Regions from separate parts of the Siminovitchia sp. FSL W7-1587 genome, predicted to be linked through region 2. Evidence: predicted binding sites of a transcription regulator. Region 2 holds the regulator's gene; the other holds the start of a gene.
What was found. Region 2 encodes Rex, which represses fermentation and respiration genes when NADH is low (regulators of the CRP and FNR family bind a similar motif). Its sites were predicted from a motif close to TTGTGAAATATTTCACAA; they were not measured.
Positions count from the first base shown of each region.

Region 1: qoxA (cytochrome aa3 quinol oxidase subunit II) is a predicted target of Rex. The motif match lies at 1,718-1,735, and genes of this name have one in related genera.

Region 1 is NZ_CP150169.1:4,070,411-4,075,788, forward strand. Features, by position in the region: gene NST31_RS19080 (hypothetical protein) at 1-1,136, shown strand, start outside; gene qoxA (cytochrome aa3 quinol oxidase subunit II) at 1,843-2,727, shown strand; gene qoxB (cytochrome aa3 quinol oxidase subunit I) at 2,793-4,739, shown strand; gene qoxC (cytochrome aa3 quinol oxidase subunit III) at 4,739-5,335, shown strand; gene qoxD (cytochrome aa3 quinol oxidase subunit IV) at 5,337-5,378, shown strand, end outside.
Region 2 is NZ_CP150169.1:1,576,946-1,582,323, reverse strand. Features, by position in the region: gene NST31_RS07350 (ABC-F family ATP-binding cassette domain-containing protein) at 1-1,336, opposite strand, end outside; gene moaC (cyclic pyranopterin monophosphate synthase MoaC) at 1,460-1,954, shown strand; gene NST31_RS07340 (redox-sensing transcriptional repressor Rex) at 2,033-2,695, shown strand; gene NST31_RS07335 (twin-arginine translocase TatA/TatE family subunit) at 2,763-2,942, shown strand; gene tatC (twin-arginine translocase subunit TatC) at 2,958-3,701, shown strand; SAM riboswitch class I at 3,859-3,964, shown strand; gene NST31_RS07325 (YezD family protein) at 4,036-4,218, shown strand; gene ssuE (NADPH-dependent FMN reductase) at 4,596-5,144, shown strand.

The DNA of each region.
Region 1 (5,378 bases), 2.0 Mb from region 2:
AGTGGCTTTTTTCGGGCCGTGTACCGTATTATTTTGCTCTTGAAAACAACCTTTTAAATGAAGATCAAGCCATTTATCCTCCGATTTACGGTCCTAGCCTCCTGGGTACACTGCTAAAGGCGGTTAGTGAAAAAAACGTAAAAAAATACAGTCTTGATACTATCCAACCTCAAGAAATTACAGACATCCACTATAAATATGATCTGGACAATTTAACACTCCTTCCGATCAAGTATGATAAATATTACCCTTCTGAAGAGATAATGGCGGAACATCTGGAGCTGTACCGAAAGGGAGAGATAGAAGCGGCTTTAACTTGTTTACAGGATGTATATGAAATGTTAAAAGCGGAAGAAGTTCCCTGTTACAGGGTGACTCCTTCGGAATTAATTATCGAGCAAGTGTTGCATTTTTTAAAAGAAAGAGCACAGTCCGCGATTTATAAAAAGGCGCTGTTTGCGGTAATGAGTATTAAGATTATTGAAGCGGAAACCTCATCTCTGACCGATCAGGCTTCATTCGATGACAAAAGAAAAGAGTTGGCATTAGAGAACATCCTGTTGGATTTTACCCAAAGCGTACAAGGTTCATATGTGAAAATAGGTGATGGTCTGTTTTTTGTATATACGACAAAAGGTCAATTAGAATTATTTCAAAAGAATCATCCATTGCAATCGCTCTTGCCTCAAATTAAAGCCCAAAGTCAATTGGATGTTCATATTGGCATTGGCTACGGATTGACGAACTTACAGGCTGATACGAATACCCGGCTTGCTTTAAAACATCTTAAAGAAAAAACGACCTCTTCAATTGCGACCGTTAATGAAAATAAGGATGTGGTCATTTGGAACAAAGACGATACGCCTCTTCCATTTTCCCATCGGCATGTAGCAAAAAATAAGGAGACAAAAATAAGCTTAAGTTCAACCACTCTTTCCAAATTGGCCTCCTTAAGTAAAATACATCAAACGAACTTAGTTACGGCCAAGGATATTTCGGAATGGCTCGGATATTCTGAAAGAAATGCAAGAAGGGTATTATCAGAGCTCCAAAAAGCCAAGTTGGCATCAGTGAAAGGGGAAGAGCAGCCCGGAAACCGGGGAAGACCCCGCAAGATTTTTGAATTGAAGCTGTGAGGTTCCGTCATGGAGTGATATGCATTTTGGGATTGAAAACTGTGGAGACAATATGAGTGATGATACCCATCCATAATGTCAATTTTCAGAGAAAACTTCTTGGTGGGGAAAAAGAATATCTTACTAGTCTCTCAACACCTGGCTCTTCATTTCAAGGAATTTGGCCATGTGGGAGAGGGAAGTTTACTTGAACGTGTAGAGAAATATCGTTGTGGAATTCGAAATTGAAATAAGGGACTTTGCCAAATATTGAAAAGATGGAAGGACAAGAAAAACGATAGAAAAGACAAATATTAGAAGCAATCATCCGCAGTGAAAGATTAAAAGGGTGGTTGCTCTTTTTATGTTCTAAGTCAAATTATTTTTTGTCATATATACTGGGAAGAAATCGTATTTACTCCTTCGAATCTTTTATGTTTCCGCGTTTACGTACAGTATGATGGCCAGTTTTATTTACCCCCCAAACTTCAAAAATACTATAGATTTAAAAAAAACGCTACTCATTTAAATCTTCTTTTTTCCTGCTTCTTCCGTTTCTTTGAACATTTTGTTACTGATCTCTTTTTTGATTCAAGGACATTTTGTGACATATGTCACAATCGATTGTTTTTAAACGATCATGATAATAAGATATTTGTAAATTAAATACAAAAAACGATTGTTATTTACAATCACCCTTTTTAATCGAAAGAAAGGAGTTTCCTGCATGAAAATGAAATGGGCTTTTTTATGTGTGGCCATCGCGATTCTAGCAGTGTTGGCGGGTTGCGAACCAGTAATGGTATTGGATCCGAAAGGTCCTCAAGCAGAAACGACAGCAAACGTCATTTGGATATCGATTGCGATGATGGCCATCATTGTGATAGCCGTTTTCGTCCTTTTGATCATAATGATTGTAAAATACCGGGCTTCAAAACAGGATGAGAATTATGAACCTCCGCATATTGAAGGAAATCCGGTGGTGGAATCCATTATCGTTGGAATTCCGGTTATAATCATTATTTTCCTTTCAGTTATTACGGTGAAGTCCACATACGCAGTTGAGGCACCACCGAAAAAGTATGAAGAACAAGAACCTTTGGTTGTTTACGCTTCGTCTTCTAATTGGAAATGGCATTTTAGTTATCCGGAAGAAGATATCGAAACGGTTAACTATTTGTACATCCCGACAGACCGTCGATTGGAGTTTAAATTGTATTCATATGGCCCCATTACAAGTTTTTGGATTCCGCAGCTTGGCGGACAAAAGTATGCAATGGCTGACATGGTAACCACATTACATTTGGCTGCTGATGAGCCCGGTGAGTATATGGGAAGGAATGCAAACTTTAGCGGCAAAGGATTTGCTGAAAATACGTTTCTCGTAAAAGCAATGCCGGAAAAAGAGTTTGACGATTGGGTTCAAGAAGTGAAAGCAACGGCTGAACCTCTTACGGAAGAAAAATTTGACCAGTTGTTAGAACCGGGCCATTTAGGACAATTAACATTCAGTGGCACACACCTGGGATTTTTGCCTCCTCCGGAGGGAGAACATAGTGGACATCATCATGGAGCCAATGAAGAACATGATAAAACGAGCAAGCATCAATAGTAGCTTCAACATGAATGATTGGTTGTTTCCAAGGCTGATAACTTACCAGGAAGGAGTCCTAAAGGATGGATTATCTTGAACGTTTTGCCATTCCTCATCCAAGTCCAGCCATTTATGCATCGATGGTAGCCATCGGGTTAACAGTTATCGCAATCGTCGCTGGTTTAACCTATTTTAAGAAATGGGGTTATTTATGGCGGGAATGGTTGACAACCGTTGACCATAAACGGATTGGCATTATGTATTTAATCTCCGCTTTGCTGATGATGTTTCGCGGAGGCGTAGATGCGATTATGATGCGGGCACAAACGTCCGCACCTGAAAATACATTGTTGGATGCGCAGCATTATAATGAAATTTTCACCACTCATGGGGTAGTGATGATTATCTTTATGGCGATGCCATTTATATATGCCCTGATGAACTTCGTTGTTCCACTGCAAATAGGCGCGCGTGACGTCGCGTTCCCGCGCTTAAATGCTTTGAGCTTTTGGCTATACTTCATGGGCGCGATGCTGTTTAATATTTCTTTTGTTGTTGGTGGTTCTCCTGATTCGGGTTGGACATCTTATTTTCCGCTCGCAGGTAATGATTTCAGTCAATCAGTCGGCACAAACTATTATATGCTGGCGATTCAAATTGCCGGGATCGGCACATTAATCTCTGGGATTAACTTTATTGTGACGATCTTAAAAATGAGAGCACCTGGCATGACGCTCATGAAAATGCCAATGTTTACATGGACCGCTTTCATTACGAACGTCATTGTCGTTTTTGCTTTCCCAGTATTGACTATTGCGCTTCTATTCGGAACAATGGATCGGCTGTTTGGTTCAAATTTCTTTACAACGACAAATGGCGGGATGGATATGCTTTGGGCAAACCTGTTCTGGGTTTGGGGGCATCCGGAAGTATATATTTTAATTTTACCGGCATTTGGTGTATATAGTGAGGTTATTTCTACATTTGCCCGGCGTAACCTCTACGGTTATAAGTCAATGGTTGGTTCGATCGTGATCATTTCGTTTTTCTCATTCTTAGTGTGGACGCACCACTTCTTTACGATGGGGCAAGGCCCGCTTACGAATAGTATTTTCTCCATTACCACAATGGCGATCGCGATTCCGACCGGAATCAAGATTTTCAACTGGATTTTGACAATGTGGAAAGGGAAGATTGAATTTACTGTTCCCATGCTTTATGCAGTAGGTTTCATTCCGATCTTTACGATCGGCGGGGTTACAGGAGTTATGCTTGGGATGGCGAGTGCCGACTATCAATACCATAATACGATGTTTTTAGTCGCACACTTTCACTATACGATTATTCCTGGTGTTGTATTCGCGATGCTGGCCGGCCTCACTTACTGGTGGCCCAAAATGTTTGGTTTTATGTTGAATGAAAGAATCGGAAAATGGGCGTTCTGGTTTATCGCCATCAGTTTTAATGTCACCTTTTTCCCGATGTTCTTCACCGGTTTGGATGGGCAGGCACGAAGGATGTACACTTATTCGGAAGCAACCGGATTTGGGCCGCTTAATCTGATCTCATTCATCGGTGCGATTGGGCTCGCAATTGGTTTTGCTTTGATTGTGTACAATGTTTATTACAGCACGCGCTATGCTTCAAGAGATATTAGCTCCGATCCTTGGGATGCGCGCACCCTTGAATGGGCAACACACAGTCCGGTCCCGGCGTATAATTTTGCGACGATACCGCAAGTTCATTCCGTTGAGGCGTTTTGGGATCATAAGAAAAAAGACCGAAAGCTATTTAAAGATAAAATTGAAAAAATTCATATGCCAAATAACACCGGAGGCCCGTTTATCATGAGTTGCATATTCTTCTTATGGGGATTCTCCTTGGTGTTCAGCATGTGGATTCCGGCTATTATTACAACCATCGGGATTTTGGCTTGTATGGCTTACCGTTCATTCGAGAAAGACGACGGTTATTACATTTCTGTTGAAGAAGTGGAAGAAACTGAAAAAAAGTTGCGAGGTGCTAGCTGATGAATGTAGATCACTCGCTGCCGCTTGAATATAGCACAGATCAAAATCAACTGAATATACTAGGGTTCTGGATTTTTATCGGGGCCGAAATCATGCTTTTTGCAACACTTTTCGCCTCTTATTTCACATTAGTCGACCGGACAGGAAATGGGCCTGCCGGCGCGGAGATATTTGAAATAACGCCGGTGCTCATTGAAACACTCGTGCTTTTGACGAGCAGTTTTACCATTGGTCTTGGCGTTCATGCGATGCGTATTGGCAATAAAAAAGCAATGCTGGCCTTCTTTGCGGTCACGTTGCTTCTCGGTCTCACTTTCTTAGGCGTTGAAATTTATGAATTCGTCCATTACGTCGATGTTGGAGCGGGATTACAAACAAGTGCGTTCACGGCCATCCTATTAACAACTTTAGGAACACATGGCGCCCACGTAACACTTGGTTTATTCTGGGGACTATTCATCATTCTGCAAGTAAAGAAACAAGGACTTACACCAAAAACAGCCAATAAAGCGTTCATCTTTTCTCTTTACTGGCATTTTCTGGATGTCGTGTGGATTTTTATTTTCAGCTTTGTCTACTTGAAAGGAATGATGTAACATGAGCGAATTATTCCCGCGCAAACAAGTTGCAGGATTTGTA
Region 2 (5,378 bases):
AAACGGTTTTTAATACATCATCTTGGGTAAACAAAAAATTGCCCAATACGGATCTGACTTCTTTTTCCTTCATTAGCGGATAGCGATCCCATAATTCTTGTAAAACAGTTCGGTTGGTTGACAAGTTGGCCTGTTCCTGATCATAATATCCGAATTGAACATTTGCTCCATATCGAATCTCCCCGGATAGGAAGGGGATTTTTTTTATGATCGACTTTAACAACGTAGATTTGCCAATCCCGTTTGGCCCGACAAGGGCGGCACTGTCGCCGCGGGTAAGTCTCATATTGATATGGTTGGCCAATGTCTGTCCATTGTAGCCAATGCTCGCCTCTGAAACGGATAACACGTCATTTCCGCTTTGTTTCTCAATTGTGAATGAAAAAGAAGCGGATTTTGTGTCGCCTTCGGGACGATCCATGATATTCATTTTTTCTAATTTGCGGCGTCTGCTTTGCGCTCGTTTAGTCGTTGACGCTCTTGCGAGGTTACGCTGTATAAAGTCTTGCAGTTTGGAAATTTCACCTTGCTGTTTTTCATACAGTTTCATTTCCTGTTCAAATCTCTCGGCTTTTTGCTCGAGATACTTACTGTAATTTCCATGATAGACCGCCATTTCATGGCGGGACAGCTCATATACTAAAGAAACGATTTGGTCGAGAAAGTAACGGTCATGGGAAACGATGAGAAGGGCTCCCGGATAATTTTGCAAATATTTTTCTAACCAGGCCATGGTTTCAATATCAAGATGGTTTGTTGGCTCATCCAAAATCAGCAAGTCCGGCTTGGACAACAACAATTTTGCAAGCGCCAGGCGCGTTTTTTGTCCGCCACTCAGCCTGGCGATATTTTTATCATAGTCTTCTTCGAAAAATTGGAAGCCGTGCAGGACAGAACGTATATCTGATTCATATTGATAACCGCCGATTTTTTTAAACTGCTCTTGAAGCCTGTCATATTCACTCAATAGACGTTCATAGGCACCTTCACGTTCGTAATTCGCCGGATCGGAAAGCTTCTGCTCGATTTTTCGAAGCTCTTTTTCCATGTTTCGTACTTCGCTGAATACGGAAAGCATTTCTTCCCAAATCGTTAATTCTGATTCCAAGCCTGTATGTTGCTCCAAATAACCAATTGTTACATCTTTCGGTTTGACTACTTGGCCGGAATCATGTGAAAGTTCTCCAGCGATGATCTTTAACAAGGTAGACTTTCCGGCTCCATTCCTGCCGACAAGAGCTGCCCGGTCACCTTCGCGAATTTCCAATTTTATATTTGAAAGTACCAAATCAGCCCCAAAATACTTTGAAAGCTGTTGAACTTGCAATAATAGCATAATTTCCACCCCTAGTCATAGACAGTGTATCGCATGTTGACTATATTTGACAATTGATTTTTTAGGTGGCAAAAACAGACAGTATACACGAAATAGTGTAGAATGATAAGGAGGTGTTTGGCCGTGGAAAAATTGACGCATTTTAACAATGAAGGCAGGGCACAGATGGTGGATGTCAGCGGAAAGCCGGAAACAGTCCGCACTGCTGCTGCCCGCTCCAGTATTGAAGTGAACGACCATATTTATGAGTTAATTACGAATCAGCAAATAAAAAAGGGCGATGTTTTGGCTGTGGCGCAAGTAGCCGGGATCATGGCCGCGAAAAAAACATGGGAAATAATCCCGATGTGCCATCCGATCCCGATAAAAGGAGTTAATATTTCCTTTGACTGGATGGAAGGATCCGAGAATCATAAAATCCTGGAAATAACTGCTGAAGTAAAAACTGTCGGTAATACAGGAGTAGAGATGGAAGCATTAACTGCTGTTTCGGCAGCCGCACTCACTATATACGATATGTGCAAAGCCGTAGACAAGGGAATGATCATAGGTCCAACCTATCTAATAGAAAAAACAGGCGGGGTATCCAGTAGCGATTATCGCCGTGAAATGGAATAGGTTTATCAGTTGCAGGACATTCATTCCGCAAACGGGTAAACTGCAGCGCTTTTTTCTTTTTGGCATGGAGGATTGAATATGAACGGGGAAACGTTAAAAATACCACAGGCAACTGCAAAGAGGCTTCCGCTATACTACAGGTTTTTGAAAAATTTACATGCATCAGGAAAACAGCGCGTATCTTCGGCCGAATTAAGTGAAGCGGTGAAAGTGGATTCCGCTACCATTCGGCGGGACTTTTCTTATTTTGGCGCGCTTGGAAAAAAAGGATATGGGTATAATGTAAATTACTTGCTGTCATTTTTTCGCAAGACACTTGACCAAGATGAGGTGACGAAAGTCGCTTTAATTGGTGTAGGAAATTTAGGCACAGCTTTTTTAAATTATAATTTCTTAAAAAACAACAATACAAAAATTGAAATGGCTTTCGATGTCGACAAAAACAAAATTGGGAAAAAGATCAGCAATGTACCGATTTATGCTTTGTCCGAACTTGAAGAAAGATTGAGCAAAGAGGAAGTGGCCGTCATTATTTTAACTGTGCCGGCAAGTGCCGCCCAAGCCATCACTGACCGGATTAAACATACCGGTGTAAAGGGAATACTGAATTTTACCCCTGCAAGGCTGAATGTGCCGGAGTCGATCCGTGTTCATCATATCGATCTAGCGGTGGAGCTGCAGTCGCTCGTTTACTTTTTGAAACATTATCCTCTCGATGACACGGAAAATTCACAACCATAAATGATTTTTCAATGGCTAATTGGACGGGTTTCCATTAAAATAAAACTATAGATAGGAGGTGGCCGCAGTGAGTGCAGGTGTAGGCAGTTTACTTGTAATCGCACTTGTTGCTATATTGATCTTCGGACCAAAGAAGTTGCCGGAACTTGGTAAGGCTGCGGGCAACACGTTGCGTGAATTTAAGAACGCGACGAAAGGTTTGGCAGACGATGATGAAAAAGAGACGAAAAAAGACAGCGATAAGTGATAGGATGAACAAATCATGAGTCAAAACAATATGTCGATCATCGATCATATAGAGGAATTGCGAAAACGGCTGGTCATTATAGTCGTTTTCTTTGTGTTGGCTGTCATTGCCAGCTTTTTTATATCACAGCCTCTTATTAAGCTGATTCAGCATGCAAGCGCTGCCCAGGACATTACGATGAATGCGTTCCGTGTGACGGATCCGTTTAAAGTGTTTCTGCAAATGACGTTTGTTCTGGCGTTTATTTTAACATCCCCCGTTATTTTGTATCAGCTCTGGGCCTTTATCAGTCCGGGTCTTTTGGAAAAGGAACGGAAGGCAACGCTCAGCTATATACCGGTTTCAGTTTTTTTATTTTTAGCAGGTGTCCTTTTTTCTTATTTTATTTTGTTTCCATTTGTGATACGGTTCATGCTTGGGTTATCGAGCAATATGGAGATACAGACAACAATTGGCATTAATGAATATTTTCAATTTCTTTTTCAGATAACCGTACCGTTTGGAGTTTTGTTTCAGCTTCCGGTCGTCATTTTGTTTTTAACAAGGTTGGGCATCGTTACGCCGATGTTTTTGGTACAGATCAGAAAATATGCGTACTTTATTTTGCTGGTTATAGCAGCGTTCATTACGCCTCCGGATTTAATCTCGCATATGATGGTGACCGTTCCATTACTCATTTTGTATGAGATCAGCATCTGGATTTCAAAGGTGGGTTATAAAAAAGCGCAGGCTTCCGCAGCAGAGAGTGATGAAGATTAAAAAAGCATCCTATATTTCCGGTGCTTTTTTAATCTATAGCCCATAAAACAAGTAGGTTAATGCTATAAGATGAAAAATTCATCCTTGACAGATAATTTATAGTGGGATAGTATATAAATACGTTTATAAATGACGTTTCAACTGAATAATAGGTAATTTCTTATCCAGAGAGGTGGAGGGACTGGCCCTTTGAAGCCTCGGCAACAGACCGTCAGGTACTGTGCCAATTCCAGCAGGCTGTTTGTAAGCTTGAAAGATAAGAAGAGAACAAATGACGTTTAAAGCAAACCTCTTCTTATTTTGTAGAAGAGGTTTTTTTAATGGGGGGATGAAGATGGCAAAAGTGGAGGAAAATGCGATTGAAGACATTGTTTCGGCATTGAAAAAGATGGAATATGGTTCATTGGTCATTACAGTGCACGATGGAGAAATCACCCAAATTGATACGACTGAAAAAAAGCGTTACAACATGCAAAGGAAACAAAGGAAAGTCCCGATGATGAAAGCAAACAAATGAAAACAGGCTGCCGATTAGACAACTAAAGGCATCTTCTCCATGATCATGCATTGGGAGGGTGCTTTTTTTGTACCGTTGCCTAAAATGGTAGCGAGAAAATAGCAAATGAAGAGAAGAAGGGGTGACTCCTCAGTTCTTTCATAAAAAGGATGTGGAAGAACTAAGAGTTTTGGGATTTTGCGCTCCATACGTCTGTAAAGGAAGAAAAATCATTCATGGAAGGGATTTGATTGGTTGGTGAATGATACATGAGATTTGTTGGATATAAAACAGGTGGCCAATTAGAAAAAATGTAGCAAGTTTAATCCGTTTGGGTTGAGAAGAACATGCTCATACAGTTAATTAAAATCGTTTTCACTTAAAGGGAGGAAAATAAAATGAGTGATATTGTCATTATTTCAGGAAGTCCATCTGAATTTTCCAGATCTGGCAAGATTCTGGATTATCTAGGCAGATTGCTGGAGAGGGAACATTTTTCAATAAAACATGTTTCAGTAAAAGATATTCCGCCGGAGGACTTGGTTTACGGAAATGTTCATAGCCCTGCCATTCAAAAAGTGTCACTTGATATTCAAGAGACAGCGGGGGTGATTGTCGGATCACCGGTTTATAAAGCGGCTTATTCGGGAGTTTTAAAAACATTGTTCGATCTTTTGCCTCAAGATGTGTTTAAAAATATTCCGGTATTGCCGCTCATGACCGGGGGCAGCCCGGGCCATTTATTGGCGATTGAATTCTCATTGAAACCGCTCATTGCTTCTTTAAAAGGAAAAAGTCTTCAAGGACTTTATTTTCTCGATAGCCAAATTAACAGGGAACAGAAAAACCCAATCATTGATGAAGAAAGCCTTTTACGTACGAAAAAACAGCTTTATGAATTTATCGAAATAGTAAAGAAAAATAAGCGTCTTGCGTCTTCTTTATAAAACAGAAAAGAGACATTTGGTAATGAAATGCTCGCTGTCGATGGCAGGGGCACTTCGAAAAACCGATGTCTCTGTTTTTTTAAATAGATGTTGTTTTTTTATCCAGGAAGTCCTCATACAAACTGATCAAGAGGCTTTGGCGTAACCTGTAGGCAGGAAGTTCCAGCACTGCATTTCAGCAAAAGGCAACACTATGCGGCCAGCGCTGTACTAGCAGGCTTTGTTACTATATAC